2 linked regions of the Marinobacterium aestuarii genome follow. Each later gene encodes a partner of the first gene's protein in a complex. Links are inferred from orthologs where the notes say so. Each region holds a gene or a part of one and is shown on either strand. Other genes may lie near its edges.

What was found. Proteins that work in one complex are often made in the same cells at the same time.
Region 2: the proteins of trxB (region 1) and trxA are in contact, whole or in part, in a crystal structure (PDB 1F6M), measured with the Escherichia coli proteins. The link is inferred for Marinobacterium aestuarii from one-to-one orthologs.

Annotation. Positions count from the first base shown.
Region 1 is NZ_CP015839.1:2,771,837-2,778,790, reverse strand. What follows is about bases 469-3,370. They hold trxB (thioredoxin-disulfide reductase), read right to left. Parts: upstream 2,447-3,370; coding sequence 1,490-2,446; downstream 469-1,489. Other genes in these bases: A8C75_RS12140 (DNA translocase FtsK), read left to right, coding at 3,028-3,370; aat (leucyl/phenylalanyl-tRNA--protein transferase), read right to left, coding at 713-1,420; A8C75_RS12155 (arginyltransferase), read right to left, coding at 469-706. Also shown: more of A8C75_RS12155, read right to left, coding at 1-468; more of A8C75_RS12140, read left to right, coding at 3,371-5,805; outer membrane lipoprotein periplasmic chaperone LolA, read left to right, coding at 5,808-6,443; A8C75_RS12130 (replication-associated recombination protein A), read left to right, coding at 6,443-6,954.
Region 2 is NZ_CP015839.1:4,934,668-4,937,447, forward strand. It holds trxA (thioredoxin TrxA), read right to left. Parts: upstream 1,664-2,780; coding sequence 1,337-1,663; downstream 1-1,336. Other genes in the region: rho (transcription termination factor Rho), read right to left, coding at 1-1,117; A8C75_RS21720 (Ppx/GppA phosphatase family protein), read left to right, coding at 1,939-2,780. UniProt on the Escherichia coli protein: Participates in various redox reactions through the reversible oxidation of its active center dithiol to a disulfide and catalyzes dithiol-disulfide exchange reactions.

The DNA.
Region 1 (6,954 bases):
AGCGCAGTGCACTCCAGTGCCCGTCGAGCAGTAATTGCAGCGGGCGGAAGCCAATCTTGTAGCTCATTTTATGACATTGCTTCACCCAGTAGCCCAGATACAGGTAAGGCAGGCCCAGTTGGCGCGTCTGTTCTATCTGCGTCAGGATGCAGTAGGTGCCCAGGCTGCGCTTGGGTAAATCGGGGTCGAAGAAAGTGTAAATTGCAGAAAGTCCCTGGGTCAGCTGGTCGGTCACCGCAACGGCGAGCAGCTGGTCATTCAGGCGCACTTCGAAGAAAAAGCTGCTGTCGTGGCCCTCCACCAGGAATGCTCGAAACTGTTCAATCGACGGAGGATACATGTCGCCGTCGGCGTGACGCGCATTGATATAGCGCGCATAGAGGGCGTAGTGCTCATCGGTCATGATCGGAACCACGCGGTTGCAGGACAGATCCAGGTTGCGATTCAGCACGCGCTTCTGGCTTTTACTGAGGCGGCAGTTATCCGCGGGAATGCGGACCGAGACACAGGCCTGGCAGCCTTCGCAGTGGGGGCGGTAGATGTGCTTGCCGCTGCGACGAAACCCAAGGTCCGATAGCTGACTATAGGCGTCCGTGCTGATGACGGCCTGGGGGTCCACAAAGAGCGTGCGGGCCATGCGTCCCGGAATGTAGCTGCACTCGTGTTCCGGCGTGGAGTAGAAGTGCAGTTGTCGCAGGGTAGTCACGGCGTCTTAACCTCCAAATGCGCTGGCATCGATATCGAATATCCAGCTCGGACTGCAGGGAATGTCGACAATTCGATCCAGTTCCTGAAGAAAGGTTTCCCGTGTGATCTCTTCGGCTCCCAGCGTGACGAGATGCGGGTTGTGAACCTGGCAATCAATTAAAGGATAGCCCCAGTTTTTAAGTTGTTCGACCAGCCAGGCAAAGGCGATTTTCGAGGCGTCTGTGCGCAGGCTGAACATGGATTCGCCAAAAAACATACGGCCCGAGGCAATGCCGTAAAGTCCGCCCGTCAGTTCACCCTCCTGCCAGACCTCCACCGAATGTGCATGGCCGTGGCGGTGCAGTTGGCGGTAGGCTGCGTGCATCTCGGGGCTGATCCAGGTGCCGCTGCTGCCGGTCCTGGGGGCTGCGCAGCCGTCCATGACGGCGCCGAACGCCTGATCAAAGGTCACCTGGTAGTCGCTGCGTCTGAGGCGCTTGCGCAGGCTGCGGGATATATGCAAGCGGTCGCTATAGATGACGCAGCGCGGATCCGGGCTCCACCACAGAATGGGCTCGCCGGGGTTGTACCAGGGGAAGATGCCGTTGCGGTAGGCGTTGAGTATGCGGTCGGGGTTCAGGTCACCACCGGCTGCGAGCAGGCCGTTGGGGTCCTTGAGAGCCTGGGATGCAGGGGGGAATTGATGGGATGTGCGAGAAAGCCAGGAAATCATCGAGGGTTCCCCGAGTATCAGTCAGCGGGCAGGCCGCCTGGCCTGCCCGGGTGTTGCCATGGATGTGGCTTACTTTTCCAGATCGTCGAGGTAGCGCTCGGCATCGAGTGCGGCCATGCAGCCAAAGCCCGCGGATGTAACGGCCTGGCGGTAGACGTGGTCACTGACATCGCCGGCGGCGAAAACACCGGGAACGCTGGTGGCGGTGGCGTTGCCTTCGAGCCCTGAGCGAATTTTCAGGTAGCCGTCGTGCATGTCCAGCTGGCCTTCAAAGATATCGGTGTTGGGCTTGTGGCCGATGGCGATAAAGACGCCGGCCAGCTCGATATCCTGGGTGTTGTCGTCTTCGGTGCTGCGGATGCGCATGCCGGTGACGCCGGTGGCATCGCCCAGAACTTCGTCCAGGGTGTGGTTCCAGACAATCTTGATATTGCCGTTCTTGGCGCGCTCGAACAGTTTGTCCTGCAGAATTTTTTCGGAGCGCAGGCTGTCACGACGGTGCACCAGGGTGACCTCGGCGGCGATGTTGGACAGGTAGAGCGCTTCTTCCACTGCCGTGTTGCCGCCACCGATAACAGCGACTTTCTGGTTGCGGTAGAAAAAGCCATCGCAGGTGGCGCAGGCGGAAACGCCTTTGCCCATAAAGGCTTCTTCGGATTCCAGGCCCAGATACTGTGCCGATGCGCCTGTGGCAATGATCAGGGCGTCGCAGGTGTAGATGCCCATGTCACCCTTGAGGCGAAACGGGCGGCTGCGCAGGTCTGTTTCATTGATATGGTCGAACAGGATTTCAGTGTTGAAGCGCTCGGCGTGAGCCTGCATGCGCTGCATCAGTTCAGGGCCCTGGACGCCTTCGGCATCGCCTGGCCAGTTGTCGACATCGGTGGTGGTGGTCAGCTGGCCACCGGCCTGCATGCCGGTAATGATCACCGGGTTAAGGTTTGCCCTGGCAGCATAAACGGCGGCTGTGTAACCGGCGGGGCCGGAGCCGAGAATAATAAGACGGTGGTGTTTGACTTCGCTCATGTTAGATCCGTGTCGATGTTAGATGAGATGTTAAATGAAATGTCAGATTCGATGCTTGATGAACAGCGCCGCACGCCTGGCGGCATCTGGCCTGTGACTGCCGTTGGCCGGCGGCTACAGGGCGCTCGGGCGCTCGGGCGTATAGGCCACAGCTAGATGCTGTTCAGTTAGGCCGGACTTCTGCCTGGGTCGATGCCTGCTTTCATTGTGAAAACCCGCTGTGCAAAAGTGACAGGCTTTCAAAATGAGGGCGCTGGGCGCTGAATTCAATCCCTGGCGGATATGCGGCTGTCTGACAATATGAGAGCCTGGGCATCTGTTCAGCCGGCTGTCAGAATTGCCCTGTATAGTCTTTGTAATAGGGGTTCAGATATCGCGTTCGGTCAGCGGTGTGCTGATTCATTAACCACAAGTGCCGCATCGCGGGTAACTATCGCTTATTCATGCCTTTGCATCAATAGCGAGTCAACCCAAACCGCCAATTGTGGTATGTTGTTGGCCTGAAAAATCGGGCTAAATTAAGGGCTTGTTGTTTGAGTGAACAGAATTTGAAAGCATCTTTGTCGTTTACGGAACTGCTGGTGCGTATTGCTAAAGAATCGGCGCTGATGTTGGTGCTGGGTGTCTGCCTTTATCTGATGATAGCGGTGCTGGGGTATGACAGCCGGGATCCGGGTTGGTCTCACCTGGGCTATCAGCCAGAGGTGAGGAATCTTGCCGGTACTGCCGGCGCCTGGGTCGCAGACTGGCTGTTTTCCTTCTTTGGCATAGGCGCCTGGCTGGTGCCGATACTGCTTGCCTATCCGTCTCTGCGCTTTTTGCTGCGTCGCAAGACTAGCTTGCTCGATGGCATGCCGTACCTGATCCTGCGTGCCAGTGGCGGCCTGCTGTTCGTGGCCGGGCTCTGTGCGCTGGCATCACTGCATCTTTCCAACAGCGTATTTGAGTATCCCTTTACCGCCGGCGGTCTGATTGGTCAGGCATTGTCGGACTGGATCGTGTCCTGGTTCAGTGTGCTGGGGGGCTCTGTCGTGCTCTGGACCCTGATGCTGGTGGGGTTGACCTGCTATGTCGAGGTATCAGTTGGCCAGACGCTGGATTGGATAGGGCGCGGATTGCTGCGCCTACCCGCCAGGCTTGCGTCCCTGGGGCGCTTGCGCCCGCGCCGTGCTCCCCGTTCCGGCGCTGATACGAAGACTCCGGCCGCTGCGAAGCCCGCCGCAGCCCCTGGCTACAGCAGCAGTGTATCCAGTGCGCGGATTCGCACTGAGCCTTCTAGCACTGGGTCTTCTCAGGGCGCAGCAGCGCAGGGCCCGTCATTCAGCGGTTTGACAGAAGAACAGGCACCGCTGTTTCTGACACCTGAGTTTGCCGATGAAGATGCACATTCATCGGTACCCCCGGCCCAGGGGCCTAGCAGTGAGACTGCAGCTAGCCGCCCCGCGCCCCGGCCCGAGCGTGTGGAACCGAGCTTTTCGTTCGAAGAAAGCCCGGCTGCCAGGGCAGCGGCGCAAGATCCGCGCGCCAGCGAGAGTCAGGACTACAGCGATTACGCTGATGCGCCTTTTGCTGCGGCCCCCGCCACGCAGAACGCTGCACATGCCGGCGATAGGCATGCCAGCGATAGGCATGCCAGCGATGTGCATTCCAGAGCCGCCGGTTCAGAGCCTGTTGCCGTATCCCAAGTGCTGGATACCGCGGTAGGTCGCATGGCGGCGCCAGGTGATGCTGCGGGGCAGGGGATGGATGAGGCGGTACGCAAGGGTGTACGCATAGTGCCGCTGGCCGAAGCCCACAAGCCGATGCAGGACAGTGACCTGGGGCTTGATCATGATCAGCGCCCCACAGGTTTGCGGCCTGCGCGCCAGCAGGTGCCCTCGCTTGATCTGCTGGACCCGCCGGAATTGCATCAGGAGCAGGGGTATAGCGACGACCAGCTCGAAATGATGTCGCGCCTGCTGGAAGACAAACTCAAGGACTTCGGTGTGGTCGCCGAAGTGGTGGAAGTGAATCCAGGGCCTGTTATCACCCGTTTCGAACTGCAGCCGGCTCCGGGCGTCAAGGCCAGCAAGATTACCAATCTGGCGAAGGATCTGGCCCGCTCCATGGCGGTACTCAGCGTGCGCGTGGTGGAGGTCATTCCCGGCAAATCGGTGGTGGGTATCGAGATACCCAATGAATCCCGCCAGACGGTGCGCCTGAGTGAGGTGCTGAACTCCAAACCCTATCGCGAGGCCTCATCGAAGCTGACGCTGGGCCTGGGTAACGACATCGCCGGTAACCCGGTGGTGGTGAACCTGGCCAAGATGCCTCACCTGCTGGTGGCCGGTACCACGGGTTCGGGCAAGTCGGTGGGCGTCAATGCCATGCTGCTCAGCCTGCTGTTCAAGGCTACACCCGATGAAGTGCGCCTGATGATGGTCGACCCCAAGATGCTTGAACTGTCGATCTATGAAGGCATACCACACCTGTTGACACCGGTTATTACCGATATGAAGGAGGCCGCCGGTGGTCTGCGCTGGTGTGTGGCCGAAATGGAGCGGCGCTACAAGCTGATGGCCAAGATGGGGGTGCGTAACCTGTCGGGCTTTAACGAGAAGCTGCTCAAGGCGCAGGAGCAGGGACAGCCGATCAAGGATCCGCTGTGGAATCCGGAGCAGGAAGGCCTGCCGTTCGATACCCCGGCGCCCGCGCTCGAAACCCTGCCGTACATCGTCGTGGTGATCGACGAGTTCGCCGACATGATGATGATTGTCGGCAAGAAGGTCGAAGAACTGATTGCACGTATCGCCCAGAAGGCACGTGCGGCGGGCATTCACTTGATCCTGGCGACACAGCGCCCGTCGGTGGATGTTATTACCGGCCTGATCAAGGCTAACGTGCCGACGCGCATTGCCTTTCAGGTGTCCTCCAAGATCGATTCGCGCACCATCCTGGATCAGTCCGGTGCTGAAAACCTGCTGGGCAACGGCGACATGCTGTATCTGCCGGCCGGGGTCAGTGTGCCGAACCGCGTGCACGGTGCCTTTGTGAGTGATGATGAAGTGCACCGCATTGTGGATGCCTGGAAGCTCTATGGCGCGCCCGCCTATATAGATGACATTCTGAGCGATCCGTCTGAAGGCGGCGCACCTTCTGCCGGCCTGTTCGATGATGAGCAGGATGCGCTCTACGACGAAGCCGTGGCCTTTGTACTGGAGAGTCGCAAGGCATCGATTTCGAGTGTGCAACGTAAACTCAAGATTGGTTACAACCGCGCCGCCCGAATGATTGAAACCATGGAAGCTGCCGGCGTCGTAACGTCGGCAGGCAGCAATGGTCAGCGCGAAGTACTCGCGCCACCACCACCGAGAGATTGATTATGAAACAGTTAGTTGCTGTTGGTTTTGCAGGTCTTTTATCGTTATTTTCGGCGCCGCTCTGGGCGCTGGAAGCGGATGCCCGCTTGCAGCAGATGCTGCAGGGCTACGATACCTTCAGTTCCGATTTCGAGCAGTTTTCAGTGACGGATAATGGGCAGCGTACCGAGGCGACCAACGGTACTCTGGTGCTGCGCAAACCTAATCTGTTTCGCTGGACCAGCGAGGAGCCTTTTCCCCAGGTGATCGTCAACGACGGCACCTACCTGTGGATCTACGACCCCGATCTGATGCAGGTTACGCGCAAGCCCTTCGATGCCAATGGCAACAGTGCGCCGGCCCTGATTCTGAATGGCCAGATCGACCGCCTGGGCGAGGATTTCACCATCACGCTGGTGAATGAATCCGGCAGTGAGGCGCTGTTCGAACTGCTGCCACGCAATGAGCAGAGCACCTTTACCCGCATCCGGCTGCTGTTTGTTGAAGAGCAGATTGGCCAGCTGATGCTGGAAGACTCTCTCGGTCAGCGCACTACCATCCAGTTTCACAACCAGCAGCAGAATCCCACGCTGGGCGCTGATCTGTTCAGCTTTGATGTGCCCGATGGTGCAGATCTGATAGTCGACCCGGGTGCCTGATGGACGATCTGTTTGCCGATGACAGCCCGGGGTATGAGCCGCTAGCGGCCCGTATCCGCCCCCGTAACCTGGATGAATACGCCGGCCAGCAGCATCTGCTGGCGCCCGGCAAGCCGCTGCGTCTGGCGCTGGAGCAGGGCGTCGCCCATTCGATGATTTTCTGGGGGCCGCCCGGTGTCGGTAAAACGACCCTGGCACGGTTGATGGCGCGGCAGATTGATGCCCATTTTCTGACCCTGTCGGCAGTGCTGTCGGGGGTCAAGGATATCCGGGCGGCGATCGAGGAGGCTCGTGCCTATAAGGCCCAGTCGGGACGCAAGAGTATCCTCTTTGTGGATGAGGTGCACCGCTTCAACAAGTCGCAGCAGGATGCCTTTCTGCCCTATATAGAAGACGGCACCTTTATTTTTGTTGGCGCGACCACCGAGAACCCGTCGTTCGAACTCAATAACGCACTGCTGTCCCGCGCCCGCGTCTATCTGCTGCGCAGCCTGGAGGCGGCCGACCTGCT
Region 2 (2,780 bases), 2.2 Mb from region 1 along the record:
TTGTCAGAAGATCTTCACGGCGCGTGCCCGAACGACGGATATTGATCGCCGGGAACATGCGACGTTCTGCAGCCTTGCGGTCCAGGTGTACTTCGGAGTTACCGGTACCCTTGAACTCTTCGTAGATCACTTCGTCCATTTTCGAGCCGGTATCAACCAGCGCGGTGGCGATAATGGTCAGGCTGCCGCCTTCCTCGATATTACGTGCTGCACCGAAGAAACGCTTGGGACGCTCCAGCGCATGCGCATCAACACCACCGGTCAACACCTTGCCGGACGACGGAATAACCGTGTTGTAGGCACGGGCCAGACGCGTGATGGAGTCCAGCAGGATGACAACGTCCTTCTTGTGCTCGGTCAGACGCTTGGCCTTCTCCAGCACCATTTCAGCGACCTGCACGTGACGTGACGGCGGCTCATCGAAGGTGGAGGCAACCACTTCGCCGCGCACGGTGCGCTGCATCTCGGTCACTTCCTCGGGGCGCTCATCGATCAGCAACACGATCAGATGGCAATCAGGGCTGTTACGGGTAATGCTGCTGGCAATATTCTGCAGCATCAGCGTCTTGCCCGCTTTTGGCGGAGAAACGATCAGAGCGCGCTGACCTTTGCCCATGGGGCACACCAGGTCGATAACACGGGCCGTGATGTCCTCAGTACTGCCGTTGCCGATTTCCATGCGCAGACGTTCCTGCGGGAACAGCGGCGTCAGGTTTTCGAACAGAATCTTGTTCTTGGCGTTTTCCGGCCTGTCGTAGTTAATCTCATCGACTTTAAGCAGCGCGAAATAACGCTCGCCATCTTTCGGCGGACGGATCTTGCCGGTAATGGTATCGCCAGTGCGAAGGTTAAAACGGCGGATCTGACTCGGTGAAACGTAAATATCGTCAGGGCCAGCCAGGTAGGATGAATCAGCGGAGCGGAGGAAGCCGAAGCCATCCTGCAGTATCTCGAGAACGCCGTCGCCAGAGATATCTTCGCCGCCTTTGGAGTGTCTCTTCAAAATTGCGAAGATCACATCCTGTTTGCGAGAACGGGCAAGGTTGTCCATTCCCATTTCTTGCGCGATTTCCAGAAGCTCCGGAACGCTTTTTGTTTTGAGCTCGGTTAGATTCATATGCTTTGGAGAAGGGCCACGAATGACCAAGTTAGAGTGGAAAACAGGAGAAAATCAGAGGTCGATACTAATGACTGGGAGTCTGAAGCTTGTCAAAGGGGGGTGACAAGTACCCAGCAGTCGCAGTCAATATAAAGGCTTGGGTCGCGGCTGTCTAGACTGGAGGGCAAGAAATATAAATCAGCGGCGCCGACCCATTTCCGCCCTCCGGATTACAAATCAGAGATTGGCGTCGATAAAGGCAGCCAGCTGGGACTTGGAAAGAGCGCCCACCTTGGTCGCCTCAACATTGCCACCCTTGAACAGCATCAGGGTCGGGATACCACGAATACCGAACTTCGGCGGTGTTTCGTTGTTTTCATCGATATTAAGCTTGCAAACTTTCAGTTTGCCTTCGTAATCCTTGGCGATCTCTTCCAGTACCGGTGCAATCATCTTGCAGGGGCCACACCATTCAGCCCAGTAATCAACCAGCACCGCGCGCTCTGCTTTGAGCACTTCCTCTTCGAAAGATGCATCGGTGACGTTAACGATGTTTTCGCTCATAGGAACCATTCTCCAAACACGCGAGGTGTTCATATTAGTGCTTCTGCGGAAATTCCGACCCAAAAACCCCGGTAAGACGGGACAATTATGCCGGGATATCCTCAACTGCTGCCGATGATACCATTGCACAAAAAAAAATGTGAACACTAAGCGCCGATCATGACGTTTTCAGGCCCTGTAAAGGCGACTTCACCGCAGCCAGAAAAACATCGATGGTCATATTATTCTGATATTCTTAGCCGCTCTGTTCCTGTGGCATGGTATGCACCAGAAAGATGAATGATACGAGCCCCCTATCCGCTACAGCGACACCCCCATCCCTGCTGGCGGCGATCGACCTTGGCTCCAACAGTTTCCACATGGTCGTCGCCCAGCTGATAGACGGCGAAATAAAGCTGCAGGATGTCATGTCCGAAAAGGTCCAGCTGGCCGCTGGTCTGGATGCCGATAAGCTGCTGAGCGAAGAGGCCCAGCAGCGCGGTCTGGAATGCCTGGCCCGCTTCGCGCAGCGTGTTTCCGACCTGCCACGCAAGGCAATCCGCATTGTTGCGACCAATGCCCTGCGTGAAGCCGTCAATAGCCGCGAGTTTCTCGAGCGGGCCGAAGATATCATGCAAACATCCCTGGAAATCATTCCCGGCCGCGAAGAGGCCCGGCTGATTTATCTCGGCGTCTGCCAGACCCGCCCACCACAGGATGGCATGCGCCTGGTCATCGACATCGGTGGCGGCAGTACCGAACTGGTACTGGGTGAGAAATTCCAGCCGCGCGCGCTCGAAAGCCTCGAAATGGGCTGCGTGAGCTTTACCCAGCGCTATTTCCCCGACGGCCAGATCAGCAAGGCGGCCTTCCAGAAAGCGACCTACGCGGCCCTGCGTGAACTGATGTCGATTCAGAAGCGCTACAGACGCCTGGGCTGGAGTAACTGCGTCGGTTCATCCGGCACCATCAAGGCGATCCGCAACGCCTGCATTAGCCTGGGGCTCACCGAAGAGCACATTACGGCTCGGGCGCTGGATCAGCTACGCCAGAAAATACTCGGCTATCGTCACGTCGATGAAATCACCGAAGTCAAAGCCGAACGCCGAGCCCTGTTGCCCGCAGGGCTTGCCATTCT